Regions from separate parts of the Streptomyces sp. NPDC012466 genome, predicted to be linked through region 2. Evidence: riboswitches for the same ligand, from Rfam matches in the RefSeq annotation. Region 2 holds a riboswitch; each other region holds the start of a gene.
The links. A riboswitch is a leader RNA that binds a small molecule or an ion and turns the genes downstream of it on or off. The one in region 2 is predicted to bind cyclic di-AMP.
Positions count from the first base shown of each region.

Region 1 (7,437 bases), on a different contig from region 2:
CTTCTTGGACCCGGCGGCCGTCAGGCCCACCCGGTCCAGGGCCGAGGCGACCCGGGCCGAGCGGGTGCGCGGATCGGCGGCCGGGTCGGCGCTGTCGTAGCGGATCAGGTTGTCGCGGCCGGAGAGGAAGCCGTAGAGGGCCGGTCCCTCGATGAGGGCGCCGACGTGCGGCAGCACGGCGCGGGCGGCCCGGGGCATGGGCTGCCCCAGGACCCGGGCCGTGCCGGAGGTGGGCTCGATGAGGCCCATCAGCATGCGGATGGTGGTGGTCTTGCCGGAGCCGTTGGGGCCGAGGAAGCCGAAGACGCTGCCCGCCGGGACGGTCAGGTCGAGACCGTCGACGGCGAGCTGTCCGCCGCGGTAGCGCTTGGTGAGCGCGCGGGTGGCGATGACCGGCTCCCCGGTCTCGGCCCGCGCCTCACTCTCCTCCGGTTCCGTGGCGGACGGTGCGCCCATCGGCTTCCTCGTTCTCTCGACGTCCCGTACGCCTGCGGGACCTACTTCCCGGCGTCGGCCGCCTTCACGAGCGCGTCCTTGGTGACCAGGCCCGCGTAGACCTTGCCGTCGTCGGTGATGAGGGCGTTGACCAGACGGGTCGAGAAGACCGTGCCCGAGCCGAACTTCCCGTGGACCTTGTCGCCGAGCGAGTCCATGAAGCCGCCGAGGTCGCCACCGCCCTTGCCGGAGGGCACACCCTCGCCGCCGGTGTCGAAGGTGGCTATGGCGGTCCAGCCCTCGCCGATGGTCTTCATGCCGTCGTGGCCGCCGAGGCCCTTGCCGGCCCCGGGGGCGCGCCCCGGTGCCTCACCCAGGTCGAAGGGCTTGCCCGGGGCCTTGCGCGGCGTCTCACCCGCGGCCTTGCCGGAGTCCTTCTCCTCGGTGACCTTCGCGCCCTTGGGCGGGGTGAAGTCGAAGGTCGAGGCGGCCGGCTCGGCGAAGCTGACCTTCGTGAAGCCCGCGTCGACGACGGCGGCGCCGCCGCTCGCCGGGGTGAGCGTGAACTTCAGCGGCATGCCGGTCTGCGCGTCGACCGCCACGGTGATCGCGCCGACCGTCGAGCCGGACTGCTTCGGCTTGACGACCAGCTTGTAGGCGTCGCGGCCGGCGACCTGGGCGGTGCCGTCCACGGTCACGGACGTCGTGTCGTCGACCGCCTTCAGGGCCTCCTCGGCGAAGTCCTTCGGCAGGGCCGGCGGCTGCTGGTCCTTCCCGCGCTCCGGGCTCTCGGAGGAGGTGCCGTGGTAGACCTCGTTGGACTTGCTGTCGTAGCCCCAGACGTCCTTGCCGTTGTGGATGAGGCTGTACTCGGCGGCGTTCTCCAGCAGCGACAGCTTCTGCCGGTCCGGGCCGTCGGCCGCGACGCGCAGGGTGTGCGTGCCGGAGGCCAGTTCGGTGAGCTTGGCGGTCGGGTCGGCGGAGGAGCCGCCCTCGCCCTGGCCCGCGGCGCCGGACAGCAGGCCGGACTCCAGGCCGCCGAGGTTCGGCAGGCCGAGGTCGGTGCTGATCTTCACCGTGCCGGACAGCTGCTCGACGTCGGACTTGGCGATCTTCTCGATGAGCTGCTGGGCGGTGATCTTCGGGAGGTCGGGGTCACCGGAGTCGGCGAGTGCGGGGACCAGGCCGATCGTCGCGGCCGCCACCCCGATCACCGTGACCGGGACGATGTACCGCGCGGCGGTACGCCGCCCGGAGCGCTGCTCGTCGACCTGCCCGGCGGTCGTGCTGTCGTCGGATGCGTACGGTGCCATGTGTGCCCTACCTCCGTGTCGGCGGCGGCTGTCCGTGTCGTGCACGCACTCGTCCCTGAGCCGCCATTCTCACCCGAACAGGTGAGGAGTGGTGTTTTCCGTGGTCACCATCTGACCAAATCGGCCAGGGAGATACGTCAGACCCCGGGCTCAACTCCGTGTACTGCTGGGGTATGACACGGGCGGGCGGCTTCTCCCCCGACCCGTAGGGGTCGGCCGGGAGAGAGGTGCTAGCCGGCCCGGTGCACCACCGCGTCGCAGAGCTCCAGGAGAGCCGTCTTCGCGGCGCACTCCTTCAGGGGCGCCAGCGCCGAACGGGCGTCCTGGGCGTAGCGGACGGTGTCCCGTCGGGCCTGCTCCAGCGCCGGGTGGGCCCGCAGCAGGCGCAGGGCCTCGGCGTGCCGTTCGTCGTCGGTGAGGTCGGAGTCCAGCAGCTCGCACAGGGCGATGTCCTCGGCGAGCCCGAGGCGGGCCGCCCGCTCGCGCAGCCGCAGCACCGGCAGGGTGGGGATGCCCTCGCGCAGGTCGGTGCCGGGGGTCTTGCCGGACTCGTGGGAGTCGGAGGCGATGTCCAGGACGTCGTCCGCGAGCTGGAAGGCGACGCCGAGCCGCTCGCCGTACTGGGTCAGCACGTGCACGACCCTCTCGTCGGCGCCGGACATCATCGCGCCGAAGCGGCACGAGACGGCGACCAGCGAGCCGGTCTTGCCGCCCAGCACGTCCAGGTAGTGCTCGATGGGGTCGCGGCCGTCCTGCGGTCCGGCCGTCTCCAGGATCTGGCCGGTCACCAGGCGCTCGAACGCCTCGGCCTGCACCCGCACGGCCTCCGGGCCGAGGTCGGCCAGGATGTGCGAGGCGCGGGCGAAGAGGAAGTCGCCGGTGAGGACCGCGACGGAGTTGCCCCAGCGGGTGTTCGCGCTCGCGACGCCCCGGCGCACGGCGGCCTCGTCCATGACGTCGTCGTGGTACAGCGTGGCCAGGTGGGTCAGCTCCACGACGACGGCCGACGGCACGATGCCGGGTGCGTGCCGGTCGCCGAACTGGGCGGAGAGCATCACGAGCAGCGGACGGAACCGCTTGCCGCCGGCCCGCACCAGGTGCTGGGCGGCCTCCGTGATGAAGGGCACCTCACTCTTGGTGGCCTCGAGCAAGCCTTCCTCGACAGCCGTCAGTCCGGCCTGGACATCGGCTTCCAGAGCCTGGTCCCGCACGCTCAGCCCGAACGGCCCGACGTCGGTCACGAGGGGTCTCCTGTCTGCTGTGTCTGCCGGTGATTACGCGGTTTGTCGATAGGTCGCTGCCCTCACTCGAGTCAGCGTATCCGGTCACGTTTCGATCACCGCCAGCGCCCATGGTTACAGGCCGGGTGGTATCCGATCACGACCGCTATGTTTTCGATCAACCCATAAGAACAGATATTTATCGACTTACCCAGAGGTAGCGAGGTATGCACGATTTGCCGTTTTGAGTAAGCGAATTCCCCTTGGTGGAAATTGCCCCTCGGGCTCGTGATCAGTGAGTTGAATCACTTCGTCCGCTTTTCCGTCCCACCCTCGCGCCGACCCGTACCCCCTTCCCCCGAAAGCCAGTTGAGCCTTGGCTCTCGCAAAGGATCAAGCGGCCCAAACACCCCCGACCAAGGTCATCCGCGTGATATGTGACTGAGGTGCTTGTTCCCGACATGTGCTCTCGCATACGTTCCCGGCCTGTCCGGCGGACGCCTAATCCTGCCGCCGCCCGGACTCCCCACAGGAACCGACTCACTCACGCAGGGCAGGAGCGGGGGACCCAGGTCAGTCGCCGGGCCGCACAGCGGCACGGCTCGGGGTGAAGCCGCGCACGGCACACAGCGCCGTACGCGGCCGGGCACCTCCCGGCCCGAACCCGACAGCTCACCTCGCAGGCGCCGGAGAGGAATAACGCCATGCCCGGACGAGGCAAGCACCGTCGCCCCAGAACCAACCCGCTGACCCGAGGCCTCATCGCCGCCGGTACCGGCGGAGCCGCACTCACCCTCCCGCTCCTCGGCGCCACCCACGCGAGTGCCGCCGAGCCCCAGAGCGCACCCGCCGCCGCACAGTCCGTGCCGCGGACGGCCCAGCCCGCCAAGTCCCTCACGTACACCGTGACCAAGGGCGACTCGCTCGCCCGTATCGCGGACAAGTACGACGTCTCGGGCGGCTGGAAGCAGCTCTACAAGGACAACCGCGCCGCCGTCGGCGACAACCCGAAGCTGATCCACCCGGGTCTGAAGCTGAAGGTGAAGACCACCAAGACGCACGCCGCGAAGAAGACCGCGACCCCGTCGTCCGCCCCGGCCAAGCCGGCCGCGAAGCCCGCCACGGGCGTCGCCCAGGCCACCCAGGCGTCCGCGAAGACCTACGCGAACAACCTCGACGGCTGGATCCGCGAGGCGCTGGACATCATGGCGCAGAAGGGGATCCCCGGGTCCTACGACGGCATCTACCGCAACATCATGCGCGAGTCGTCCGGCAACCCGCTGGCGATCAACAACTGGGACTCGAACGCCGCCGCGGGCACCCCGTCCAAGGGTCTGCTCCAGGTCATCGACCCGACCTTCGCCGCGTACCACGTCCCCGGCACCTCCTTCGACCCGTACGACCCGGTCGCCAACATCACCGCGGCCTGCAACTACGCGGCCGACCGCTACGGCTCGATCGACAACGTCAACGGCCCGTACTGAGCCGTCCCGCCCAGCAGTCGCTCGAGGACGACGGCGATGCCGTCGTCCTCGTTCGACAGGGTGACCTCGTCGGCCACGGCCTTGAGTTCGGGATGTGCGTTGGCCATCGCGACACCGTGGCCGGCCCAGTCGAACATCGGGATGTCGTTGGGCATGTCGCCGAAGGCGATGGTGTCCGCCGGCCGCAGCCCCAGATGCTCGGCGGCCAGCGCCAGCCCCGTCGCCTTGGTGATCCCGCACGGCTGGAGCTCCACCGTGCCGGGCCCCGACATCGTCACCGTCGCCAGCGAGCCGACCACCGAGCGGGCCGTCGCCGCCAGCTCGTCGTCCGACAGATGGGGATGCCTCAGCAGCACCTTGCTGATGGGCTCGCCCCACAGGTCGTCGCGCCGGTCGACCCGCACCGCGGGCAGGGTCGGGTGCGGCATCAGATAACCCGGCTCGATCAGCGTGAGCCCGTCGACCCCGTCCTGGTCGACCGCCGCGTACACCTGCCCCACCTCGGCCTCGATCTTGCCGAGGGCGGTCTCGGCCAGTTCCCGGTCCAGGGTGATGGACCACAGCAGCCGGTCCGCGCCGGCGTCGTACACCTGCGCGCCCTGCCCGCACACCGCGAGCCCCCCGCATCCGAGGTCGTCCAGGAGCGGCCGCACTCTCGGCGCCGGCCGGCCCGTCACCACGAGGTGCTGGGCACCGGCGTCCGCCACCCGCGCGAGCACGGCGAGAGACCGGTCGGAGAGGGTGTCGTCGCCGCGCAGCAACGTCCCGTCCAGATCGGTGGCGATGAGTGAATATGCGAGGGGTGCGGCCATGATCAGAGAATACGGACAACGCGGCCCTTCGTTTCATCGCACGGCGGCCGCCGATTGCCCGGTTGAAGGCCTCTGCACCAGTTGGCAACAACATGCTCCGCTACCTACCGGAGGGACCGCATCGAGCGGTACCTTCCCTGTGTCCAGGGGGGACTTGATCGGGGGGTCAGGTTGAGCAGTGGGCGCATTCGCGTGGCTGGGCCCGGGGAGCTCGGTGAAGAGGAGAGGGAGCGCTGGCGTGCGCTGCGCGCGGCCTCCGGGGCACCGCGCAACCCCTTCATGGAACCGGAGTTCACCGAAGCCGTCGGCCGGGTCAGGCCGGGGGCCCGGATAGCCGTGGTGTACGAGGGGCCGGAGCCGGCCGGCTTCCTGCCCCATGAGCGGGGCCCGTTGGGGCAGGGCCGGGCGATCGGGCTCGGCGTCTCGGACGCGCAGGGCGCGATCCTGCGGCCGGGCCTGGACCTGGAGACGGGCGAACTGCTGAAGGCCTGCTCGCTGTCGAGCTTCGCCTTCGACAATCTGGAGGCCGAGCAGCGGCTGTTCGTCCGGTACGCGGCCGAGGAGCACGCCACCTACGTCATCGACGTGGAGAAGGGCTACGAGACGTACGAGTCGGTGCTGCGCGCGCAGTCGCCGAAGTTCCTGAAGACCACGCTGGCCAAGGAGCGCAAGCTGGGCCGGCAGGCCGGTGAGCTGCGGTTCGTGTTCGACGAACGCGACCCCGCCGCGCTGCGCACGCTCATGGAGTGGAAGTCGGCGCAGTACCGCAGGACCGGCCGCCGGGACCGGTTCGCCCAGGAGTGGATCACCCGGCTCGTCGGACAGCTGGCCCAGACCCGGGCGCCGGAGTGCAGCGGCACCTTGTCCGTGCTGTACGCCGGTGAGCGGCCCGTCGCCGCGCACTTCGGGCTGCGCTCGGCCTCGGTGCTGGCCTGCTGGTTCCCGGCCTACGACCCGGAGTTCGCGAAGTTCTCGCCGGGTCTGGTGCTGCACCTGCGCATGGCGGAGGCGGCGGCCGCCGGTGGCGTCGGCATGCTCGACCTGGGCCGGGGCGCGGCCGAGTACAAGGACGCGCTGAAGACGGGCGAACTGCCCGTCTACGAAGGGGCGGTGACGCGGCCGGGGGCGGGCGCGGCGCTGCACTGGCTGAGCCGCGAGCCGGCGCGCCGCGCGCACAGCTTCGTCCGCGGCCGGCCGCGGCTCGCCTCGCTGGCCGCGCGGACGCTGAAGGGCGCGGCCCGGCTGCGCCGCACCTGAACGCAAGGCGTACCTGACACAAGGGGGGTGGGCGCATGGCCCGTTCGGCGCGTGCGCAGGAGGAGATACGGCGGTTCCTGGACATCGGGGCGGTGCAGGTCGCCGAGCTGGACCTCGACGGGGACGAGGCGGTGCTCAGACCGGGCCCGGGGAGTCCGCCGGTGACGCACGGAGAGGTGTTCGTGCTGGTCAGGAGGGGCGGCCGACCCGTGGGCACGCTGCTCGGGCGGGTGCCGGAGGGGGCGGATCCGAAGGCCGTGCTGGCGGGGCGGGCACGGGCGGAGTGCCGGCCGGCCGTCGTCGGCGAGTCCGGGGAGCCCCCGTACACGAGTGTCGTCGTCGCGACGCGGGAGCGTGCCGGGCAGCTGGCGCGGGCGCTGGACTCGCTGCTGGCGCAGGACCATCCGCGGTTCGAGATCGTCGTGGTCGACAACGCGCCCGTCACGAACGAGACACAGGAGCTGATCGAGCGGAAGTACGCCGAGCGCGTGCGGTACGTCCGTGAGCCTGTTCCGGGGCTCGCGGGCGCGCACAACGCCGGGCTGGACGCCGTGCGCGGCGAGGTGGTCGCCTTCACCGACGACGACGTGGTCGCCGACCCGCGCTGGCTGACCGAGCTGACCGCGCCCTTCGCCGCCGACGCCCGGCTCGGGTGCAGCACCGGTCTGATCCTGCCCGCGCGGCTGACCACCCCGGCCCAGGTGCTGCTGGAGAGCCACGGCGGCTTCGCGAAAGGCTTCACTCCAAGGACGTACGACCCGGCGCGCCCGCCGGGCGACGAGCCGCTGTTCCCGTTCACCGCGGGGCGGTTCGGATCGGGCGCGAACATGGCGTTCCGCACGGCGGTACTGCGTTCCGTCGGCGGTTTCGACCCGGCCACCGGTGCCGGGACGGCCGCCCGGGGCGGGGACGACCT
Region 1 is NZ_JBIBEQ010000013.1:165,136-172,572, reverse strand. Features, by position in the region: gene ACFY9E_RS36385 (ATP-binding cassette domain-containing protein) at 1-456, opposite strand, end outside; gene ACFY9E_RS36380 (outer membrane lipoprotein carrier protein LolA) at 498-1,748, opposite strand; gene ACFY9E_RS36375 (polyprenyl synthetase family protein) at 1,979-2,989, opposite strand; cyclic di-AMP (ydaO/yuaA leader) riboswitch at 3,492-3,667, shown strand; gene ACFY9E_RS36370 (transglycosylase SLT domain-containing protein) at 3,673-4,452, shown strand; gene ACFY9E_RS36365 (Cof-type HAD-IIB family hydrolase) at 4,416-5,264, opposite strand; gene ACFY9E_RS36360 (GNAT family N-acetyltransferase) at 5,451-6,521, shown strand; gene ACFY9E_RS36355 (glycosyltransferase) at 6,557-7,437, shown strand, end outside.
Region 1: it holds a riboswitch for cyclic di-AMP, as region 2 does, so the genes downstream of both, ACFY9E_RS36370 (transglycosylase SLT domain-containing protein) here and ACFY9E_RS02255 (peptidoglycan DD-metalloendopeptidase family protein) in region 2, are expected to answer to the same signal.

Region 2 (7,437 bases):
CTCCGTCACCGGACGACCCCCCTTCGGGGCGAGCGCCACCCCACGCCACCACGGCTCCGAGGGGACCGTCTCCGCCGTGGGCTCGAAGGGCTCACCGGGCCGGGGCAGGGCGACACCGGCGCCCACCGCGCGGGCGGCCGCGAGGGTCCCCTCGCCGGGGTCCGCCCACGGGTGCGTCGCCAGGTTGAAGGTGGCCCAGTGGATCGGCAGCATCGGGCCGTGCTCCGCTCCGCCCTGGAGGTCGAGATGGGCGCGCACGCCCTCCTGCGGGGTCATGTGGATGTCGGGCCAGAAGTCGGAGTACGCGCCGATCTGGATCATCGTGGCGTCGAACGGACCGTGCTCGGCGCCGATCTCCTTGAAGCCGTCGAAGTAGCCGGTGTCGCCGCTGTGGTAGATCCGGTGCTCCTCACCGGCGACGACCCAGGACGCCCACAGGGTGTGCTGGGTGTTGCGCAGCCCTCGGCCGCAGAAGTGCCGGGCCGGGGTGGCGGTCAGGGTGAGGCCGCCGATCCCGGTGGCCTCGTGCCAGTCCAGCTCGCGCAGCCGGTCGGCGGACACGCCCCAGTGCTCCAGGTGCGCGCCGACGCCGAGGGGCACGGCGAAGAGCGTGTCCGTGCCCGCGAGCGCCTTGATGGTGGGCATGTCCAGATGGTCGTAGTGGTCGTGCGAGATGACCACGACGTCGACCGGGCCGAGCGCCGCCAGCGGCACGGGCACGGGATGCAGCCGCTTGGGTCCGGCGAAGGGGAAGGGGGAGCAGCGTTCGCCCCACACCGGGTCGAACAGGACGCGCCGGCCGTCGATCTCGGCGAGCACGCTGGAGTGCCCCATCCAGGTCAGCCGCAGCCCGGTGGCCGGGGGCCGGGCGATGTCGGCGAGGGTGGTGGAGTGCACCGGAACGGTGCCCTTCGGGGTGCGGCGGGGCCGGGTGTCCTTGTCGAAGAAGACCTTCGCGAAGTCCAGGGTCGAGCCCGAGGGCCGGGTCCGCGCGGGGCCGCCGGGGTTCTGGAAGATCCCGTCCTCGAAGTGGGGCGATCTGCGGATGCGCGCCATGCGCTCACCACCAGGGTCCGCGCCGAACGCCCCGGGTCGCAGCGCGCGGAGCCCGGAGCTCAGGGTACGGAAACCGGCCACGGTACCTCCAGGTGGAGTCGGTCAGGCTTTCCATTATGGTCGGCCCCTCCGACATCTCCGGGGCACAGGGGTCCCACCGAAGGAGATACTGACCGATGATTCAGTAATCCGACGGCGAAGGAGCCCGAATGGCCATCCCCCTGCTGTCCCTGACCTGGACCGATCACCTCACGGGACGGCAGGGCTTCCTGGTCGTCGACCGGCTGGTGCGCGGGGTCGCCAGCGGCGGTCTGCGGATGCGCGCGGGCTGCACCCTCGACGAGGTCACCGGCCTGGCCCGCGGCATGACCGTGAAGGAGGCACTGCACTACGACCCCGCGAGCCGCTACGTCCCGCTCGGCGGTGCCAAGGGCGGCATCGACTGCGACCCCCGGGACCCGGAGGCGTACCCGCTGCTGGTGCGCTACCTGCGGGCGATGCGGCCGTACATAGAGAGCTGCTGGACCACGGGCGAGGACCTGGGGCTCACCCAGGACCTGGTGGACCGGGCCGCCGCCGAGGCGGGGCTGGTCTCCTCGATCCAGGCCGTGTATCCGCTGCTGGACGACGAGGCCGAGGCCCGGCGGCGGCTCCGGGACGCGTTCGCGGTCGAGGTCGACGGCATCGGGCTGGACGAGCTGGCCGGCGGCTGCGGTGTGGCCGAAGCCGCCCTGGCCGCACTGGACCGGGCCGGTGTGCCCTACACGGGGACGCGGGTCGCCCTCCAGGGGCTGGGCACCATGGGCGGGGCCACCGCGCGCTTCCTCACGCGCGCGGGGCTCACGGTCGTGGCCGTGGCCGATCTCAAGGGCACGGTCGCCAATCCGTCGGGGCTCGACGTCGAGGCGCTGCTCGCCGCGAGGGACGCCCACGGCACGGTGGACCGCTCGGCGCTGCGGCCCGGCGACCGCGAACTGCCGGGGGACGCCTGGCTGTCGGCGGACGCGGACGTACTGGTGCCGGCCGCCGTGTCGTACGCCATCGACGCCGGGAACCAGGAGCGCATCACGGCCCGCTGGGTCGTGGAGGCGGCCAACATGCCCGTGCGGCCGGAGGCGGAGCGCCTGCTGGCCGCGCGCGGGGTGACCGTGCTGCCGGACGTCGTGGTCAACTCCGGGACCAATGCCTGGTGGTGGTGGACGCTGTTCGGGGACATCGGCGCCGACGCCGAGGAGGCGTTCGCGTACACCCGCCGGTCGATGCGGGCCCTGGTCGAGCGGATGCTGGCCCGCGCCCAGGCCGACGGGACGACACCGCGGGCCGCGGCCCACGCGATCGCGGCGGACCGGCTGCCGCTGATCGCGGAGCGGTTCGGCTGGTACCGGTGAGGACGCGACGTCACCGCCGTTGCGGGCCTGGGCCGGACAGGCCGAAACGCCCCGTCGAGGCGCCGCACGCGCGTGGGTAGGGTGACCGCGTGACCAGAGTCCGGTTGAGTGTGGCTCAGCGGCGCGGGGATCTGCTGCGGGCCGCCATCGAGCAGATCGAGGCGCGGGGTGTGGCGGCGGTCAGGATCGCCGACGTGGCCTCCGCGCTCGGCGTGAGCAACGCGCTGGTCCTCTACCACTTCTCCACGAAGGAGCAGTTGGTCGCGGCCGCGTTCCGGCACGCGGCGGAGGGCGACCTCGCGCATCTGCGCAAGCTGCTCGGCCGCCGTTCGCCGGCGCTGCGCCGGTTGCGGTCGGCCGTACGGTGGTACGCCCCCACCGGGCAGGCCAAGGGCTGGCGGCTGTGGATCGAGGGCTGGGCGGCGGCACTGCGCGACCCCGTGCTGCGCGAGGTCGCCCAGGACCTCGACCGGCAGTGGAAGGCGGCCCTCGCCGAGGTCATCGCGGAGGGCGTGGCCGCCGGCGAGTTCCGCTGCCCGGACCCGCAGGGCACGGCCCTCCGTCTCACCGCCCTCCTCGACGGCCTCGCCGTGCAGCTGACGTCCTACGCCGGCGCGGTACCGCGAGCACGGGCCCAGGAGTGGGTGGAGGAGGCACTGGCCCGCGAGTTGGGGCTGGTGGAGGACGAGCGGCTGATGCCGTCGTAGCCGGTGTTTCGCTGCGCGTGCGGGCCGCGCCGGTGTTCCACCCGGCACGGCCCGCACGCGCAGCGAAACCGCTCTTACGCCACCGCTGCGATCCGCATCTTGATGTCGTCCGGCGACAGCGCCCCCTTGGCCGTCACATGGTCGCCCGACGACTCCCCGCGCAACCGGCGCCCGATCCACGGCACCAGGAAATCACGCGCCCAGGCGACGTTGTCCCGCCGCACGTCGAGAACGCCGCGCGGGGGCAGCGGAGGCCACGCCTGCTCGGGGTCGGCCGGCACGTCGAGGCCGAGCACCTGGCCCGCGCGGAGCGCCACGCGCGTGTGCCCCTCGGGCGACAGGTGCAGCCGGTCGGCGTCCCAGGCCCTGCGGTCCTGCACACTGCGCAGGGACCACAGGTCGAGCACCGGGCAGCCGTACCGGTCGGCGATGGCCCGGACGTGTCCGTTGTAGGTGGCGATCTTGCCGCGCAGGTGCTTGAGCACGGGCACGCCACGGGTGTCGAATCCGGTCGTCACCATGACCGTGCCGGACACCGCGGTGAGCTGGACCAGGGCCCGCTCGAAGCGCTCGGCCACCTCGTCGGGGTCGGTGCCGGGCCGGATGATGTCGTTGCCCCCGGCGCAGAACGAGACGAGGTCCGGGGCCATGGCGACGGCCCGCGGAACCTGGTCCGCCACGATCTGGTCGAGGAGCTTTCCGCGTACGGCGAGATTGGTGTACTGGAAGTCGCCCTCGGGCCTGCGGTCGGCGAGCAGGACGGCGAACCGGTCGGCCCAGCCGACGAACGCCCCGTCGGGGCCGGGATCCCCCACGCCCTCGGTGAAGCTGTCCCCCACCGCTACGTACGACCCGATCACTGCTCTGCTGTCACTCTTCGAATCGTCTGCCACAGCGGTCCATGATTCACCTTCGAATGTGACCTACGCGACCGTAGGAAAGGGTTGACTGGCGGTGAGATAAGCCACTCCTAAAGGGTTCGCCAACTCCGGAATACACCGCTTGTCAGGGCTGTTTCGGGGTGAGGCGCCAGACCCGGAATCCGCTGATCCGGAAATGGCTCCAGACGGTCCGGAAGGCGAAGTGCCCGCTCGTGTACGGCTGCGGGTCGGTGTAGCCGAAGACGAGCCGCCCGTTGTTCCACCATTGGACCGTGGAGCCGTCGGAGACGATCCGGACCCGGTTCGGCTCGCCCGGCACCAGCAGCGGCTCGGTGTAGTCGAAGACCAGGGGGCGGACACCGGGCCGGCCGACGTAACGACGCAGCCGGGTCGTGGTGTTGTAGTTGGCGCCGTAGCCCGCGTAGTACGTCGTGAGGTGGTCGTACTCGTCGAGGGCCCCGGCGCGCGGGGTCGCGAAGAGGTCGTCCGGGGAGCGGACGTCGGTCGCGTTCCAGAAGTTGTTGAGGTCCGAGACCCGGTCGTTCACCCCGCCCGCGGAGACCGGGGTCGCGGTGTATTCGAGCATGTACGGCCCTTCGAGCCGCTGCCTGAACCACACGGTCGCGCCGCTCGGCACGTCGATCTCCAGGATGCCGCGGGAGGCGGTGACGGTGCCGCCGTCCTGGAGTTCGGTCACCCACTGCCCGAGGCCGTGACAGAAGTCGTCGCGGGCGACCAGGCGGCGACGGGACGCGGCGTGCGCGCCGGCCGTCGGGGCGAGGGCCGCCAGGGCGGCTCCGGCGGCCAGGGCTCCGAACGCTCTGCGGGTGGTCGGCACGGGACACAGCTCCTGGGGATCCGTCGGGAAGACCCGGGGAAAGCGCTTGCACTCCGGACGGGATCACTCTGCCCCAACTCCCGCCGCCTGTCGATCCCTTGTCGCCCCTCGGGGGGGTGATCGGCGAGCGCGCACACCGAAGGCCGGACCCCGGGGATCGGGGTCCGGCCTTCGGTCGCGTGTCAGGCAGGTGGTCGTGCGGCCGGTCAGCCGACGGAGACGCCGTGCGAGCGCAGGAAGGCGACCGGGTCCACGTCCGAGCCGTAGTCCGGCGTGGTGCGGATCTCGAAGTGCAGGTGCGGTCCGGTCACGTTGCCGGTGGCGCCCGACAGGCCGACCTGCTGCCCGGCGGTCACGGTCTGGCCGGCCGAGACGGAGAGCTGGGACAGGTGGGCGTACTGGGCGTAGTAGCCGTCGGCGAGCTTGATGACGACCTGGTTGCCGTAGGCGCCGCCCCAGCCGGCGGAGACGACGGTGCCCGCGCCGACGGCCTTGAGGGAGGTCCCGGTCGGGACGACGAAGTCGACACCGGTGTGGTAGCCGCTGGACCACATGCTGCCGGACATGTGGTATGGGGTGCCGACGGTGGCACCGGTCACCGGGAGGGTGAAGCCACTGGAGTTGCTCTCGGCGGCGGGCTTGGCGGCGGCCGGCTTCGCGGCGGTCGCCGCCTTCGGGGCCGACTCGGCGGCGGACGGCTTCGAGGCCGAGGCCTTCGGCGCGGCCGGGGCCGACGCCTTGGGCGCGCTCGCCGCCTTCTTGCCGATCGACAGCTTCAGGCCCGGGTGGATCAGCGACGGGTCGGAGCCGACGGCGTCACGGTTGTCCGCGTAGAGCTTCTTCCAGCCGCCGCTGACGTTCTGGTCGTCGGCGATCCTCGCGAGGTAGTCGCCGGCCTTCACGGTGTACGTACGGGCGCCGGTGGCCTTTTCGGCGGCCTTCTTGCCGGCGGCCGGAGCCGACTGGACGGCCTTTTCCGGAGCCGACTGCGGGGTGGCGGCGTGAGCGCCGGCGGCCCCCACGAGCGGCAGGGCGAGAGCGGCCCCGCCGGTTCCGGCGACGGCGATGGAGCGGGTGAAACGCTGGGTTTTGGGACGGCGGTGCTTACCCTTCGCGGGCATGGCGAATTCCTCTCCGTCGCCTGCGAGGTGAGCTGTCGGGTGCGGGCTGGAGATGCCCGGTCGCGCCGAGGCGCGGCTTAACCCCAAGCCGTTCCGGGAACCGGAACAGGCGTCTTACCTGTGGGTCCCCCGCTCCTGCCGTACGTCGGGTCAGTGTGTGGGGCTCCGGGCGGCGGCAGGATTAGGCGTCCGTCCGGATGGGTGTGGAACGTAAGCGACCGAGACGCAATGGGACAAGCTTGCGGTTGCCCGTGACAGTGTTTTCCTTGACGCGCCGACACAAGTGCCGTCACCGAGCGTGGATTACCGATCTCCCGCTTTTCTCAATGGCCCTTGTTTTCGTGGGAATTACGTGAACATGGCGACAACACATCGTCACGAATATGACGATGGTCACGCACCCCGACCCCATCCCCTTTACGATCGGGGCACGTTACCCCTTAGCGGCTGAAACTCCCTATTCGGACAGAACGGCTACTTGCGCTTAAGGCGGACGACGGTGGCGTCGAAATCTCCGCTCAGGCCGACCCGCAGTCCGTGATGCAGCAGTACAGCCCCTCGGTGAACTTCGCCCGTTTCGAGGCATTCGTACGTCGCTGCCGGATCGAGGTCGCGCAGCCGCAGCGCCGGCAGGGGCTCGCCGTAGTGCTGCGCCTGGAGCCAGGCGAGGACGACGGTCTCCTCGCCGAGGACGTACTGCACGGCGCTCAGCCCGCCCTCCGGGGGCCGCAGCCGGTACAGGTCGCCGCGCTGCACCACGGGCCGGATCTCCTTGTAGAGCCCCACCCACCGCCCCGCCTCGGCGAGCTCCTCCGGCGTCCACTTCGTGAGGTCGCCGCCGACCCCGAGCACCCCGGCCATGGCGCTGACGAACCGGAACCTCAGGGAACTGGCCCGGTGGTTGAGCATGGCGTTCGGACTGTCCGTGACCCAGGCGGCCATGACCCGGGCCGGATGGAGCTGACTGAAGCCGTGCTGGATGGCGAGCCGGTCGAGGGGGTCGGTGTTGTCGGAGGTCCACACCTGGTCCGTACGGCTCAGCACGCCGAGGTCGATCCGGCCGCCGCCGCCCGAGCAGGACTCGAAGGCCACGCCGGGATGGGCGGCCCGCAACCGGTCCAGCAGGGCGTACAGGCCGTGGACGTGGTCGACCCACAGGCGCTGCGGGTAGGGGTCGTCCGGCCACCCGGCATCGGTGAAGCAGCGGTTGAAGTCCCACTTCACGTAGTCGACCGGCGCGCTGGACAGGAGCCCGTCGAGCTGCTCCCACAGGTACTCCCGGACGTCCTCGCGAGCCAGGTTGAGGACGAGCTGATTGCGGAACTCCGTCCGCTTTCGTCCTGGTTGGTACTGCACCCAGTCGGGGTGCGCGCGGTACAGGTCGCTGTCCGGGTTGACCATCTCGGGCTCGACCCAGATGCCGAACCGCATGCCGAGGCCGTGCAC
Region 2 is NZ_JBIBEQ010000001.1:483,791-491,227, forward strand. Features, by position in the region: gene ACFY9E_RS02230 (MBL fold metallo-hydrolase) at 1-1,137, opposite strand, end outside; gene ACFY9E_RS02235 (Glu/Leu/Phe/Val dehydrogenase dimerization domain-containing protein) at 1,266-2,444, shown strand; gene ACFY9E_RS02240 (TetR family transcriptional regulator C-terminal domain-containing protein) at 2,534-3,151, shown strand; gene ACFY9E_RS02245 (GDSL-type esterase/lipase family protein) at 3,226-4,011, opposite strand; gene ACFY9E_RS02250 (DUF6250 domain-containing protein) at 4,157-4,870, opposite strand; gene ACFY9E_RS02255 (peptidoglycan DD-metalloendopeptidase family protein) at 5,077-5,991, opposite strand; cyclic di-AMP (ydaO/yuaA leader) riboswitch at 5,996-6,157, opposite strand; gene ACFY9E_RS02260 (alpha-galactosidase) at 6,466-7,437, opposite strand, start outside.

Region 3 (7,437 bases), on a different contig from region 2:
GCGGCGGAATCGTCGGTCTGTCGACGGCGTACGCGATCACACGCGCCGCACCGGGCACACGTGTCACCGTCCTGGAGAAGGAACCGGGCCCGGCCCGCCACCAGACCGGCCGCAACAGCGGCGTCATCCACAGCGGCGTCTACTACCGCCCCGGCTCCCTCAAGGCGCGCTACGCGGTGCGGGGCGCGGCGGAGATGGTCAAGTTCTGCGCCGAGTACGGCATCCCCCACGCGGTCACCGGCAAGCTGATCGTCGCCACCGACCGCGCGGAGCTGCCCCGCCTGCACGCGCTGGTGCAGCGCGGCCGGGAGAACGGGATCCCGGTGCGGGAGCTGGGCGCCTCCCAGATCGCGGAGTACGAGCCGGAGGTGCGCGGCCTCGCCGCGATACACGTGGGCACGACGGGCATCTGCGACTTCGTCGCGGTCGCCCGCCAGCTGGCCCACGGCTCGGGTGCGGAGATCCGCTACGGCACGCGGGTCGTGCGCGTCGACCGGCGTCCCGAGCGGGGGGTGGCCGTGCTGACGGCCGCCGGGGACGTTGTACGCGGGCGGGTCCTGGTGAACTGCGCGGGCCTTCAGTGCGACGAGATCGCCCGGCTCACCGGGGACGACCCGGACATGCGGATCGTGCCGTTCCGTGGCGAGTACTACGAGCTGGCCCGGCCGGAGCTGGTGCGGGGCCTGGTCTATCCCGTGCCCGACCCGGCGTTCCCGTTCCTCGGGGTGCATCTCACGCGAGGAATCGACGGGAGCGTCCATGTCGGGCCCAACGCGGTGCCGGCGCTGGCCCGCGAGGGGTACGGATGGGGCACGGTCCGCCTGCGCGAGCTGGGCTCGACCCTGGCCTGGCCCGGCTCCTGGCAGATCGCCCGCCGGCACTGGCGGTACGGGGCGGGTGAGCTGCGGCGGTCTCTGTCCAAGACGGCGTTCACGGACGCGGTGGGCAGGCTGCTGCCCGCGGTGTCCGAGGGCGACCTGGTGCCGACGGCGGCGGGTGTGCGCGCCCAGGCGGTCCTCCGCGACGGAACCCTGGTCGACGACTTCCTGATCCGCGAGGGCCCTCGCGCGGTGCACGTCCTGAACGCACCGTCGCCCGCGGCCACGGCGTCCCTGCCGATCGGCCGGGAGGTGGCACGGAGGGCGCTGGCAGCGTTGTGAGCTCTCCGGACGCCCGGCGACCCCGCCGGGCCCGGTCGGCCCCGCACCCCGGCGACGCGGGTCCCCCCGGCGCCCACCCTCCCCCACCGCCCCAGCAACCCAGCGACCCGCTGCCCGCATGCCCTCCGCCCTCTCGCCCGCACACCCGCACACCCGCAGCCGAGCCGGACCGGCGGCCTGCCCCACACACCCGCAGCCGAGCCGGACCGGCGGGCTACCCCACACGCCGACAGCCGGGCGGGACCGGCGGCCGGCCTCACACGCCGGCGGGGCGGGCGAGCACAGCCTGCGCCTGCCGCGCGCGAAGCGGGACGTCCCAGCACCCCGCGTACCGCGAGAAGGGGACGGGCCGGGGGGCGTCCGCCCGCAGCGGTAGGCGCGTCAACAGGCAGTCGGCCGGCAGGGCGCCCCACCGCGCCGTTCCGAGGACGGACACCCAGGCGCGGCCCAACCACCCCCGGCGTCAGGCGTAAGCACGCCCACCCCCACCGGCGGGTACGCACCGCACCACCGCCGTAAAATCAAGGGCACTGTGTCTGACTCCGTGAACACCCCCGAAGACCCGCACCCGCACCCGCACGCCCACCCGCAGGCGCCCGGTGACTCCGTCCGGCGTACCCGGGCCAAGGGAGAGCCGCGCTTCCCCGACGGGCCGAAAGCCGATCCCGCCGGGTCGCACTTCGAGCGGCGCATCCGGAGTTTCCAACCGCGGCGCAGCCGCGTCACCGCCGGTCAGGCGGACGCGCTGCAGCGCCTGTGGCCCAAGTGGGGCCTCGACATCGACGGCCGGGCCCTCGACCTGCCCGAGCTGTTCGGCAACGACAACCCCGTCGTCCTGGAGATCGGCTTCGGCATGGGCGAGGCCACCGCCCAGATGGCCGCCGCCGACCCCGCCACGAACATCCTCGCCGTCGACGTCCACACCCCCGGCCAGGGCAACCTGCTCAACCTCGCCGACCGCAACGGCCTGTCCAACATCCGGGTCGGCAACGGCGACGCGATCATCCTCCTGCGCGAGATGCTCGCCCCGGACTCCCTCGGCGGTCTGCGCGTCTACTTCCCCGACCCCTGGCCCAAGAAGCGGCACCACAAGCGCAGGATCATCCAGCCCGACTTCCTCGATCTCGCCGCAACCCGCCTCAGGCCCGGCGCGATCCTCCACTGCGCCACCGACTGGGAGCCGTACGCCGAACAGATGCTCGATGTCCTCACGGCGCACCCCGACTTCGAGAACACGCAGGCCGACGGTGGTTTCGCGCCGCGCCCCGACTTCCGGCCGCTGACCCGTTTCGAGGGCCAGGGACTGGACAAGGGACATGTCGTGAACGACCTCCTCTTCCGTCGCGTACAGCACGTGGACCAGTCCCCCGCCGGCGCCTGACCACCCTTGGCACCTCTCCGCCTGCGGACAGCGCCCATCCGTCGTTAGGGTCAATGCCGTGGCCACCAGCCCCCCACATCCGTCCTACCCCAGCAGTCCCACCGACGGCCAACCCTTCGTCGGCTCGGGCACAGCTGGCTCCTCGCGGCACGCCCACTGGTGGCAGCGCGCCTGGGTGCGCTACGGCGCGCTGAGCACGCTCCTCGCGATATCCGGCCTGGTCATCCTCGCCCTGGTCCGCGAGGAGACCGGCACGGAAGGGTTCCTGGTCGGGCTGGGGCTGGCCGTCCTCCCGGTGCCCCTGCTGATAGCCGCGTTCCGCTGGCTGGACCGGGTCGAGCCCGGCCCCTGGCGGAACCTGGTGTTCTGCTTCGCCTGGGGCGCCTGCGCGGCGGCGCTGATAGCGATCGTCGCCAACAGCTTCGCGACGAGATGGGTAGCGACGGCGACGGCGGACCCGTCCAGCGCGGACACCCTGGGCGCGACGGTGATAGCGCCGGTGGTCGAGGAGTCCGCCAAGGCGGCGGCCGTCCTCCTGGTCTTCCTCTTCCGGCGCCGTGACTTCACCGGCATCGTCGACGGCGTCGTCATAGCCGGGGTGACCGCCACCGGCTTCGCGTTCACGGAGAACATCCTCTACCTGGGCACCGCCTTCGGCACCGACCAGCTCACCGGCGGCACCGGCATCGCCTCCGTCACGGCGGCGACCTTCTTCGTGCGCATCATCATGTCGCCGTTCGCGCACCCGCTGTTCACGGTCCTCACCGGCATCGGCTTCGGCATCTCCGCGCTCTCGGCGGACCGCCGGCATCTGCGCCGCGTCGCCTTCCCGCTGTCCGGGCTGCTGCTCGCGATGGGCATGCACGCGATGTGGAACGGCTCGTCGGCGTTCGGCGAGTACGGGTTCTTCGCCGTGTACACGGCGTTCATGGTGCCCATCTTCGGGCTGCTGACGTGGCTGGTGATCTGGACCCGGCAGCGGGAGCTGAAGACCGTGCGGGCGGAGCTGCCCGCCTACGCCGTGGCCGGCTGGCTGACCCCCGCCGAGCCGTTCGCGCTCGGCTCGATGCGGGCCCGGCGGATCGCCCGCCAGTACGCCCGCCGGCACGCGGGCAGGGCGGCGGCCCGGGAGGTGGCGCGGTACGAGGCGTACGCGACATCGCTGGCGTTCCTGCGGCACCGGGCCCGGCGCGGCGGCGCCGGCGCCGGCTTCGCCGTACGGGAGGGGGAGCTGCTCGGCGAGCTGTGGCGACGCCGGGAGGTGGCCCGCCCGGCGCTGGACCACGCGGCCCGGATCACGGCCCCTCCGGTCCCGGTGGTGGCCCCGCCCTGGCCGGTGTACGGGGTGTACGGCTACGGCCACCGGCCGGCGCCGTACCCCGCGTACAACCCGTACCGTTCCTAGGGGCTCAGGCCGAGGCCTCCGTGAGCCGCTCGACCTCGGCCTCCGAGAGGGTCAGCTCCCCGACGCCGACCAGTGCGGGCAGCTGCTCCACCGTCCGTGCGGAGGCGATCGGCGCCGTCACGGTCGGCCGGGCGGCGAGCCAGGCGAGGGCCACCGTGGCCACGGGGACGTCGTGCGTGCCGGCGATCTCGTCGAGGGCGCCGAGGACCCGCCGCCCCCGTTCGGTCTCCAGGTGCTTGGCGGCCCCGCCCGCCCGCGCGCTCTCGACCGTCGTACCGGGCCGGTACTTGCCGGTGAGGAAGCCGGACGCGAGCGCGGAGTACGGAACGGCCGCGAGGCCGCTCCGCTCGGCTAGGTCCTGGAGCTCGCCCTCGTAGGTGTCGCGGGAGACCAGGTTGTACTGGGGCTGGAGAGCCACGTACCGGGCCAGTCCCTCGCGGTCGGAGAACTCCAGGGACTCCCGCAGCCGCTCGGCGGAGATGTTGGAGGCGGCGATGTGCCGCACCTTCCCGGCCTTCACGAGGGTGTCGAGCGCGCCGATGATCTCCTCGACGGGCACGTCGGGCCGGTCGAAGTGCGTGTAGTAGAGGTCGATGTAGTCGGTGCGCAGGCGGCGCAGGGAGGCGTCGGCGGCGGCCTTGATGTTGGCGGCGGACAGGCCCTGGAAGCCGGGGTGCTGGCCGACCTTCGTGGCGACGACGACATCGGAGCGGTTGCCGCGCGCCTCCAGCCACGTGCCGAGGATGGTCTCCGACTCCCCGCCCTGGTTGCCGTCGGCCCACGCCGAGTAGACGTCGGCGGTGTCGACGAAGTTGCCGCCGGCCTCGGTGTAGGCGTCGAGGACGGCGAACGACCGGTCCTGGTCGGCGGTCCAGCCGAAGACGTTGCCGCCGAGGGCGAGGGGGAAGACCTGGAGGTCGGAGGAGCCGAGCTTGCGAAGGGACGTCATGCTCTGTGGCAACGACCGCAGGGGAACGCCTCATTCCGCAAGGGCCGCGAAGCTCCCGTGAACACCGCACCGGAAAACCGGCGGCCCTGACGTCGGGGGGGTCGTCGTCAGGGCCGCCGGTGCTTCAACGAGTCGGTGTTGCTTACGGGTTCAGTCCCTTGCCCCGCAGCCACGCCATCGGGTCGATGCCACTCGCGGATCCACCGGAGTGGACCTCCAGGTGGAGGTGCGCCCCGGTGACGTTGCCGGTGGCGCCCACGCGGCCGATGACGTCGCCGGTGCTGACCTTCTGGCCGACGCTGACGCCGATGGACGACTGGTGCGCGTACCAGATCTCGGTGCCGTCATCGAGGGTGAGGACGGTCTTGTAGCCGTACGAGCCGTTCCAGCCCGCCTCGGTGATGGTGCCGCTGTGCACCGCCTTGATCGGCGTGCCCGTGGGGGCGGCGAAGTCGAGGCCGGTGTGGTAGCCGGAGGACCAGTAGGCACCGGCCTGGCCGAAGCTGGAGGTGATGGTGTACGAGGAGGTCGGCAGCGTGAACTGCTTGGCGAGGGCGGCGAGCCGCTCGGCCTCGGCCTTCTTCTCGGCCTCTTCCTCCGCCTTCTTCTTGGCTTCGGCGGCCTTGGCCTTGGCTTCCTTCTCCGCCTTGGCGACGGCTTCCGCCGCCGCCTTCTCGGCGGCGGCCGCCGCGTCCTGGGCGGCCTTGGTCTCGATCTGGTCCTGCTGGTGCTCGACCTGCGCCATGATCCGGGCGCGCAGCGCCTCGCCGGCGCCGGCACCGGAGGTGCCCTGCTCGGGGTCCGCCGTGGCGGTGCCGAGGCTGCTGAGCGGGGTGGCGGAACCTTCGGGGGTGTCGTCGTCCGAGATGAGGGAACCCACCGAGGGCAGGTCCGGCACGGAGATGGACACCGGGGGCTTGCCGGTCTGGGCGCTGGCCATGCCGCCGGCACCCACGGCGGCTATGACGCCGACGCCGAGGACGGTGGAGCTGCGGGCGAGACCTCCGCCGCGCTGCTTGGTGACGCGGTGCCGGCCACGGACGGGACGGATGGACTCCTCGGTGGGGTTCCACTCCTGGAACGGGCCCTCGTCGGTGTGCTGACCGCCGTAGCCGAAGGTTTCGGTGTCGCGCTTCGGCGCGAACGGGGCCGCGGGGGCAGGCCGGTTGGACGCCACGTGGGCGTGCTCCTTTCCTTCCTTCTCGCCTACCGGGTTAGCTGACGGGTTCGGAGCAGGAAGGTCTCCTACGCGCGTATACCCGCCGTGCTTCCACGGTGGTATCCGCGCGATTCACCCCAAGTGGTGGTTCCCCGGTTCCCTTTCGGGATTCGGCGCGTGCGCACGGAGCCGCCTTCTGTGACGGCTGGGACGACCGCGCTGCGTTATCGAACGTTAATAGACGCGCGAGGTGTATTCCAGCGATTCCACTTGATCATTAACCTTTTTCGCGCGGACTTACTGCCATGACCGGCTTAAATCGGGCGAGTTGACCGCATCGCAAGTGACTGAGGGGTTTTGACGGTGTGTCAGTTGTTATGCGGAACCGGACGGTTCGCTCACCGAGCGTAAGGGCCGTCGTGAGGGTCACGGGGAAATGCACCGAGGGCCGGAACCCTTTCGGATTCCGGCCCTCGGCCTTCAGTAGCGGGGACAGGATTTGAACCTGCGACCTCTGGGTTATGAGCCCAGCGAGCTACCGAGCTGCTCCACCCCGCGTCGTTGTGACTCCAGTGTACGCCATCCGCGGGACCGCTCGTGCACACCCGCCGCTCAGCCACCCGGGGTGCCCGTGTGAGTGAGGTTTCCCAGGCGGTGAACAGGTCGTCGGTGCCGGCCGACTGACGCGGACGGCGGTGCGGACGCGACCTGTCGGGCCGCTCGGCCCCTACTCAGCCCGGGAGGTGGCGGTTCGGGGCCTTGGCCCGCTCCTCGTGCTCCGGCAGGACGACGACCTCCACTCCGGCGGCCGAGAGAAGGCCGCTGCCGTCGGCGTCCGCGACGAAGGTGTCCGGCTCGCGCCAGGCCGTGACGACCCGCCGTACACCCGCGTCGAGGATCAGCCGGGCGCAGGGTGCGGGGCGGGAGGCGCGGCGGGCGCAGGGCTCCAGGCTGCTGTACACCGTCGCGCCGGGCAGGCGCGGATCGGCCGGGTCGAGTTTGGCCAGGGCCGCCTCCTCGGCGTGCACGACCGGGTCGCCGGCCTCGCGGGAGTGGCCGCGGGCCAGTTCCGTGCCGTCGGCGGCGACCACCACCGCCCCCACGCTGAACGCCGTGTCCGAGGGCGGGCAGTGGCCGGCCAGTTCGCAGGCGAGGGCCAGCCAGTGATGGTCGGCGGCGGCGGGCAGGGGGCCGGTGCCCGGGGCGGTCGGCTCGTAGCGCATGAGGACGACGTCCTCGATCCGCCGCGACTCCAGCAGCCGCAGGCGGCCGTCCTGGTAGCCGCCGGGGCCGAAGAGGCGGGGTGCCCGGGGGTCGCCCACGAAGAGCGGGGCGAGGACCAGCTGGAGTTCGTCGGCGAGGCCCTGGGTGAGGAGCTGGGTG
Region 3 is NZ_JBIBEQ010000003.1:17,555-24,991, forward strand. Features, by position in the region: gene lhgO (L-2-hydroxyglutarate oxidase) at 1-1,160, shown strand, start outside; gene trmB (tRNA (guanosine(46)-N7)-methyltransferase TrmB) at 1,693-2,541, shown strand; gene ACFY9E_RS12370 (PrsW family glutamic-type intramembrane protease) at 2,600-3,946, shown strand; gene ACFY9E_RS12375 (aldo/keto reductase) at 3,951-4,895, opposite strand; gene ACFY9E_RS12380 (peptidoglycan DD-metalloendopeptidase family protein) at 5,038-6,072, opposite strand; cyclic di-AMP (ydaO/yuaA leader) riboswitch at 6,084-6,240, opposite strand; tRNA gene ACFY9E_RS12385 (tRNA-Met) at 6,539-6,612, opposite strand; gene ACFY9E_RS12390 (dihydrofolate reductase family protein) at 6,786-7,437, opposite strand, start outside.
Region 3: it holds a riboswitch for cyclic di-AMP, as region 2 does, so the genes downstream of both, ACFY9E_RS12380 (peptidoglycan DD-metalloendopeptidase family protein) here and ACFY9E_RS02255 (peptidoglycan DD-metalloendopeptidase family protein) in region 2, are expected to answer to the same signal.

Region 4 (7,437 bases), 1.1 Mb from region 2:
CCTCGAAGCTGCGCTTCTGGGTGTAGCCGGCGTCCGTGAACACCTTGATCATCTTGTTGTTGGCGGGCAGCACCTCGGCGGCGAAGCGGCGGATGCCGCGCTCGCGGGCGACGGCGGCGATGTGTTCGAGCAGGGCGGAGGCGACTCCGCGGCCCTGGTGGGCGTCCTGCACGAGGAAGGCGACCTCGGCCTCGTCGGCGGGTGCGGACGCGGGCGTTCCGTCAGCGCCGATGCGGTCGTAGCGTACGGTGGCGATGAACTCGCCGCCGACCGTGGCCGCGAGTCCCACCCGGTCCACAAAGTCGTGGTGCGTGAAGCGGTGGACGTCCTTGGCGGACAGGCGAGGGTACGGCGCGAAGAAGCGGTAGTACTTCGACTCGTCGGAGACCTGCTCGTAGAAGCTGACCAGGCGATCGGCGTCATCGACGGTGATGGGCCGGATGCGCGCGGTACCCCCGTCGCGCAGCACCACGTCGGCTTCCCAGTGGGCGGGATACTCGTGCCGGTCCGGCGAGGTCTGCATGGGCCCCAGAGTACGGCTAGCGTCCGACAGCGGCGCGAGGCAGTCTGTGGAGGGCGTCAGTCGGGTCGAGGCCGCGATCCGACGGCACCCCGGGGCGGTCCTTCAGGACCGCTCCCGGCGCAGCTTCACGTATGGGAAACTGGTCTAGACAACCCTGAAAAGCGAAGGGCAGCAACACATGGCTGAGCGCCGCGTCAACGTCGGCTGGGCCGAGGGTCTCCACGCCCGCCCCGCCTCCATCTTCGTCCGAGCCGCCACGGCCGCAGGCGTCCCGGTGACGATCGCCAAGGCAGACGGCAAGCCCGTCAACGCGGCCTCGATGCTGGCCGTCCTGGGCCTCGGCGCCCAGGGCGGCGAGGAGATCGTCCTCGCCTCCGACGCCGAGGGCGCGGACGCCGCCCTGGACCGGCTGGCCAAGCTGGTCTCCGAGGGTCTCGAGGAACTTCCCGAGACCGTCTGATTTCCCGGGCGCCCGATCGGGCGTTCAGCGAAGGGCTCGTCCGAATTCACCGGGCGGGCCCTTCGCCATTCCGCTCCCCGACCGGAATTCCACGGATCAGGGCAGCGTGAATAGGCCCCTGCGAATTAGTCGCTCTCTTTGTATACGGCTGCCGTGTTAATGCCGCAGGCTCGGCGTGTTTACGGGATGTTGCGAGTTCCTCACACGCTCGGCGCGCTCCCCGGCGGAGGCGAGGCGCAGGCGGTGCGCGCCCGTCGCGCGCTCGGTGTGCAGCGCCGTGACCGCCCGCGCACGCTCGGCGTCCCCGCGCGCCACCGCGTCCACGATCGCGCCGTGCTCGGTCCAGGACTCCACGGGGCTGAGCGGAGCCTCCACCGCGTACATCCAGGCGATCTTGTGGCGGAGCTGGGTGAGCATCGAGGCCAGCGCGGGACTGCCGGAGGCCTGGGCGAGCGTCTCGTGGAACCAGCCGCCCAGGGAGCGCAGGTCGTCGCTGGTGCCCCGGCGGGCCCGCTCCTGGCCCAGCCGGACCAGCCCGCGCAGGACCTTCAGATGCGCCTCGGTGCGGCGCTGGGCCGCCCGGGCCGCGCCGAGCGGTTCCAGCAGCATGCGCATCTCCAGCAGGTCGGCGGCCTCCTGCTCGGTGGGTTCGGCCACGCACGCGCCCGCGTGCCGCCGGGTCACCACGAAGCCCTCGGCCTCCAGGGTGCGCAGCGCCTCGCGGACGGGGACCCGCGAGACCCCGTAGCGGCGCGCGAGGAGTTCTTCGGTGAGCCGGCTGCCGCGCGCGTGGACACCCGCGACGATGTCGTCCCGGATGGCCGTGCACACCGAGTGCGCGGGAATACGCATGACCGACCTCCGCTTAATCCCCGTGAAACGCCGGCGAGCGGCGCGTGTTCCGTGACTCTATTGCAATGAGCCGGAATTTCCGACGGCAAGCGGGAATCCATGCATATTTTTTGGACAGCCGGCCGCCGTAAACGCCGAAAGCCCCGGCTCGGGGAGCCGGGGCTTCGGGGACGGCGAACAGGTGTCGGTCAGACGTTCACGCCGTGCGAGCGGAGGTAGGCGACCGGATCGATGTCCGAGCCGTACTCGGGGCTCGTACGGGCCTCGAAGTGCAGGTGCGGGCCGGTGACGTTGCCGGTCGCGCCGGACAGGCCGATCTGCTGGCCGGGAGTGACCTGCTGGCCCACCGAGACGCCGATGGAGGACAGGTGACCGTACTGGGTGTACGTCCCGTCGTTCATCTTGATCACGACCTGGTTGCCGTAGGAGCCGCCCCAGCCGGCCTCGACGACGGTGCCCGCGCCGACCGCGTGGACGGAGGTGCCGGTGGCGGCGTGGAAGTCGACGCCGGTGTGGCTGCCGGAGGACCACAGGCCGCTGCTGGCCTTGTAGCCGGTGGAGACGTACGAGCCGGAGATGGGGGCCACGTAGGCGTTGAGGCGCTTGCGCTCGGCCTCGCGGGCGGCGCGCTCCTTGGCCTCACGGGCCTTCTCGGCCGCTTCCTTGGCCTTCTTGGCGGCCTCCGCGGCCCGCTTGCGGGCGGCCTCCTCGGCCTTCTGCTTGGCGGCGGCCTCGTCGGCGGCCTGCTGCTGCGCGATGGCCTGGGCGTCGATCTGCTGGGCCACGGTGTCGCCCATGGTGACGACCGGGGTGAGGCCCGTCTGCTCGGCGGTGGGCTCGGCGGCGAAGGCCGCGGGGGCCGCCACGGTGCCGATCACGCCGGTGGTGGCGAGGGCCGCGACGCCCGCCGCGCGGGCGGTGCCGCGCTGGATCCTGCTGGGACGACGGTGCTTCCCGGTGGCGCGAGTGAACGCCATGTGGTGGCTGGTCCTTTCCTTCCCTCTCGCCTACCGGGTTAGCTGACGGGTTCGGAGCAGGAAGGTCTCCTACGGACTCCCTCGCGACTCGCGCGGGCGCCCGATTCACCCCAGGGACTGCGATGGGTCCCCGGCTCCCCTGGCTCGCGCCGTACGGGGACTCGGCGATGACTGTCCGGTGCCGCGGGTGCGGCGCACTGCCTGACGAACAGCCCGGATGACGCTAAGCGGCGCCACTTTCAATTCCCAAACGAATCCCGGCTTTTGTAGCGCATCCCACAGGGCAGACGGGCAACCTCCGTATCAATTCGGGCATAAAGGGGCCCTGGTGCCTGGGAAGGCGACCAGGGCCCCTGCGCGCGCGTGCCGCTACTCGGCGGCGACGACGGTGACTTCGCCGATGCCGAGGGCCTCGACCGGCGCCTTGATCTGCGCCGCGTCGCCGACGAGGACGGTCACCAGGCGGTCCACCGGGAACGCGCTCACGGCCGCCGCGGTGGCCTCCACGGTGCCCGTGGCGGCGAGCTGCCGGTACAGGGTGGCCTGATAGTCGTCGGGCAGGTGCTGCTCGACCTGGTCGGCCAGCGTGCTCGCGACCGCCGCCGCCGTCTCGTACTTCAGCGGCGCCACGCCGACCAGGTTCTGCACGGCGACGTCCCGCTCGGCGTCGGTCAGACCTTCGGCGGCGAGGGTGCGCAGCACCGTCCAGAGATCCTCCAGAGCGGGGCCGGTGTTGGGCGTGTCCACGGAACCGCTGATGGCGAGCATCGCGGCACCCGTGCCGTCCGGAGCGGACCTGAGGACCTGGCCGAACGCCCGCACGCCGTAGGTGTAGCCCTTCTCCTCGCGCAGGACGCGGTCCAGGCGGGAGGTGAGGGTGCCGCCGAGGCAGTAGGTGCCGAGCACCTGCGCGGGCCACACGCGGTCGTGCCGGTCCGGGCCGATCCGGCCGATCAGCAGCTGCGTCTGGACGGCGCCCGGGCGGTCCACGATGACGACCCGGCCGGTGTCGTCGGCGGTCACCGGAGGCACCGGGCGCGGCTCGGCCGAGGAGCCCGTCCACGCCCCCAGGGTGTCCCCGAGCAGGGCGTCGAGGTCGATGCCGGTGAGGTCGCCGACCACCACCGCGGTGGCCGTGGCGGGGCGGACGTGCTTCTCGTAGAAGCCGCGTACGGCCGCGGAGTCGATCGTGGCGACCGTCTCCTCGGTGCCCTGCCGGGGCCGCGACATGCGCGAGCCCGCCGGGAACAGCTCCCTGGAGAGCTCCTTGGCGGCGCGGCGGGAGGGGTTGGCCAGCTCGTGCGGGATCTCGTCGAGGCGGTTGCGGACCAGCCGCTCCACCTCGCTGTCGGCGAACGCGGGCGCCCTCAGGGCGTCGGCGATCAGGCCCAGCCCCTTGGCGAGCCGGGAGGCCGGCACCTCCAGGCTGAGCCGGACGCCGGGGTGGTCGGCGTGCGCGTCGAGGGTGGCGCCGGCGCGCTCCAGCTCGGCGGCGAACTCCTCGGCGGAGTGCTTGTCGGTGCCCTCGGAGAAGGCCCGGGCCATGATCGTGGCCACACCGTCGAGGCCGGCCGGCTCGGCGTCCAGGGGAGCGTCCAGCAGCACCTCCACGGCGACGACCTGCTGGCCGGGGCGGTGGCAGCGCAGCACCGTCAGGCCGTTGTCGAGCGTGCCCCGCTCGGGGGCCGGGAAGGCCCAGGGCCGGGCCTCGCCCGCCTGCGGCCGGGGGTGGAAGTCCATCGTGGCGAGCTCGGTCACTTGGCCGCCTCCTCGTTCTCGTCGGTGGCCGCGGCTGCGGTGTCCTCGGCGTCGTCGGTCTCGTCGGCGACGGGCTCGTAGACGAGCACCGCGCGGTTGTCGGGGCGCAGGCGGGCCTTGGCGACCTCCTGGACCTCCTCCGCCGTGATCTCCAGCACGCGATGGACGGCGGTCAGGGCGAGCTGCGGGTCGCCGAACAGCACGGCGTACCGGCACAGTTCGTCGGCGCGGCCCGCGACCGTGCCGAGCCGGTCCAGCCATTCGCGCTCCAGCTGGGCCTGGGCGCGTTCCATCTCCTCGGCGGTGGGGCCCTCCTCGGCGAACCGGGCGAGCTCCTCGTCGATGGCGGTCTCGATGACCGGAACCTCCACGTCACCGGACGTCTTCACGTCCAGCCAGCCCAGGGAGGGCGCCCCGGCGAGCCGCAGCAGGCCGAAGCCCGCCGCCACGGCCGTACGGTCGCGCCGCACCAGGCGGTTGTAGAGGCGGGAGGACTCACCGCCGCCGAGGACGGTGAGGGCGAGGTCGGCCGCGTCGCACGCGCGCGTGCCGTCGTGCGGCAGCCGGTAGGCGGCCATCAGCGCACGCGCGGGGACCTCCTCCTCGACGACCTCGCGCAGCTGCTCGCCGATGGTCTCCGGCAGCGAGCCGTCGCGCGGGGCGGGCTTGCCGTCGTGACCGGGGATGGAGCCGAAGTACTTCTCGACCCAGGCGAGGGTCTGCTCCGGGTCGATGTCGCCGACCACGGAGAGCACGGCGTTGTTCGGCGCGTAGTAGGTGCGGAAGAACGCGCGCGCGTCCTCCAGGGTCGCCGCGTCCAGGTCGGCCATCGAGCCGATCGGGGTGTGGTGGTAGGGGTGGCCCTCCGGGTAGGCGAGGGCGGTCAGCTTCTCGAAGGCCGTGCCGTAGGGGACGTTGTCGTAGCGCTGGCGGCGCTCGTTCTTGACGACGTCCCGCTGGTTCTCCATCGACTCGTCGTCGAGCGCGGCCAGCAGGGAGCCCATGCGGTCGGCCTCCAGCCAGAGGGCGAGCTCCAGCTGGTGGGCGGGCATGGTCTCGAAGTAGTTGGTCCGCTCGAAGCTGGTCGTGCCGTTCAGCGAGCCGCCCGCGCCCTGCACCAGCTCGAAGTGGCCGTTGCCCTTGACCTGGGCGGATCCCTGGAACATCAAGTGCTCGAAAAGGTGAGCCAGGCCGGTACGCCCCTTGACTTCGTGGCGTGAGCCGACGTCGTACCAGAGGCACACCGCCGCGACCGGGGTCAGGTGATCCTCGGAGAGCACCACGCGCAGGCCGTTGGCCAGGCGGTGCTCGGTCGCTGTCAGGCCTCCGGAGCCTGCCTGGGCTGTGGCCGTGTGACCCATGGGCATGTACGTCCCTTCGATCGCTGAGCGGTTGTTCAGACCGCGGATTCCTGCCGGTCCTGCCACTGTATGCAAGCGCGCGAAGCCCTGGTGAAGTTCCCGGCGGCGACCTGGGTCGCACAGCGCGAAGAGGCGTCCTGGACCGGCCCCTGGTCCCGGTTGTCAGTGCGGCGGTCCACAATGGTCGGCGTCAGATCCGGATCGCAGCAGCATGAGCGAGCCGCAGGGGCGGCCGGTGACGAGAGGGCGAGCGCGCGGAGGCCCGGAGGGCTGAGTACGGTCGACGTCGCGTCACCGACATGAACGCCCCACAGGCGAGCGACCAGTAACAGGAGGAGCCGGCAGCGATGGCCCGCCGCAGCACGAAGACCCCGCCGCCCGACGACTCGTACGAGGAGCGGATCCTCGACATCGACGTCGTCGACGAGATGCAGGGCTCCTTCCTCGAGTACGCGTACTCGGTGATCTACTCCCGCGCCCTGCCGGACGCACGCGACGGCCTCAAGCCGGTGCACCGCCGCATCGTCTACCAGATGAACGAGATGGGGCTGCGTCCCGAGCGCGGATACGTCAAGTGCGCTCGTGTCGTCGGCGAGGTGATGGGCAAGCTGCACCCGCACGGCGACGCGTCGATCTACGACGCCCTCGTGCGCATGGCCCAGCCCTTCTCGATGCGCGTCCCCCTGGTCGACGGCCACGGCAACTTCGGCTCGCTGGGCAACGACGACCCGCCGGCCGCCATGCGGTACACCGAGTGCCGGATGGCCGAGGCGACGAGCCTGATGACGGAGTCGATCGACGAGGACACCGTCGACTTCAACCCCAACTACGACGGCCAGGAGCGCGAACCGGTGGCTCTGCCCGCCGCCTTCCCGAACCTGCTGGTCAACGGCGCCTCGGGCATCGCGGTCGGCATGGCCACGAACATGGCGCCGCACAACCTGCGCGAGGTCATCGCCGCCGCCCGCCACCTGATCAGGTATCCGAACGCGGATCTCGACGCCCTGATGAAGCACGTCCCGGGCCCCGACCTGCCCACCGGCGGCCGCATCGTCGGCCTGTCCGGCATCCGGGACGCCTACGAGTCCGGCCGCGGCACGTTCAAGATCCGGGCGACGGTGTCGGTGGAGCCGGTGACGGCCCGCCGCAAGGGCCTCGTCGTCACGGAGCTGCCCTTCACGGTCGGCCCCGAGAAGGTCATCGCCAAGATCAAGGACCTGGTCGGCTCGAAGAAGCTCCAGGGCATCGCCGACGTCAAGGACCTCACCGACCGCGAGCACGGCCTGCGTCTGGTCATCGAGATCAAGAACGGCTTCGTGCCGGAGGCGGTCCTGGAGCAGCTCTACAAGCTGACGCCGATGGAGGAGTCCTTCGGCATCAACAACGTGGCCCTGGTCGACGGCCAGCCGCTCACGCTGGGGCTGAAGGAGCTCCTGGAGGTCTACCTCGACCACCGCTTCACCGTCGTACGGCGGCGCTCGGAGTTCCGTCGCGGCAAGAAGCGCG
Region 4 is NZ_JBIBEQ010000001.1:1,594,763-1,602,199, forward strand. Features, by position in the region: gene ACFY9E_RS07000 (GNAT family N-acetyltransferase) at 1-523, opposite strand, end outside; gene ACFY9E_RS07005 (HPr family phosphocarrier protein) at 702-983, shown strand; gene ACFY9E_RS07010 (FCD domain-containing protein) at 1,140-1,835, opposite strand; gene ACFY9E_RS07015 (peptidoglycan DD-metalloendopeptidase family protein) at 2,024-2,812, opposite strand; cyclic di-AMP (ydaO/yuaA leader) riboswitch at 2,825-2,989, opposite strand; gene ACFY9E_RS07020 (insulinase family protein) at 3,182-4,570, opposite strand; gene ACFY9E_RS07025 (insulinase family protein) at 4,567-5,937, opposite strand; gene ACFY9E_RS07030 (DNA topoisomerase (ATP-hydrolyzing)) at 6,279-7,437, shown strand, end outside.
Region 4: it holds a riboswitch for cyclic di-AMP, as region 2 does, so the genes downstream of both, ACFY9E_RS07015 (peptidoglycan DD-metalloendopeptidase family protein) here and ACFY9E_RS02255 (peptidoglycan DD-metalloendopeptidase family protein) in region 2, are expected to answer to the same signal.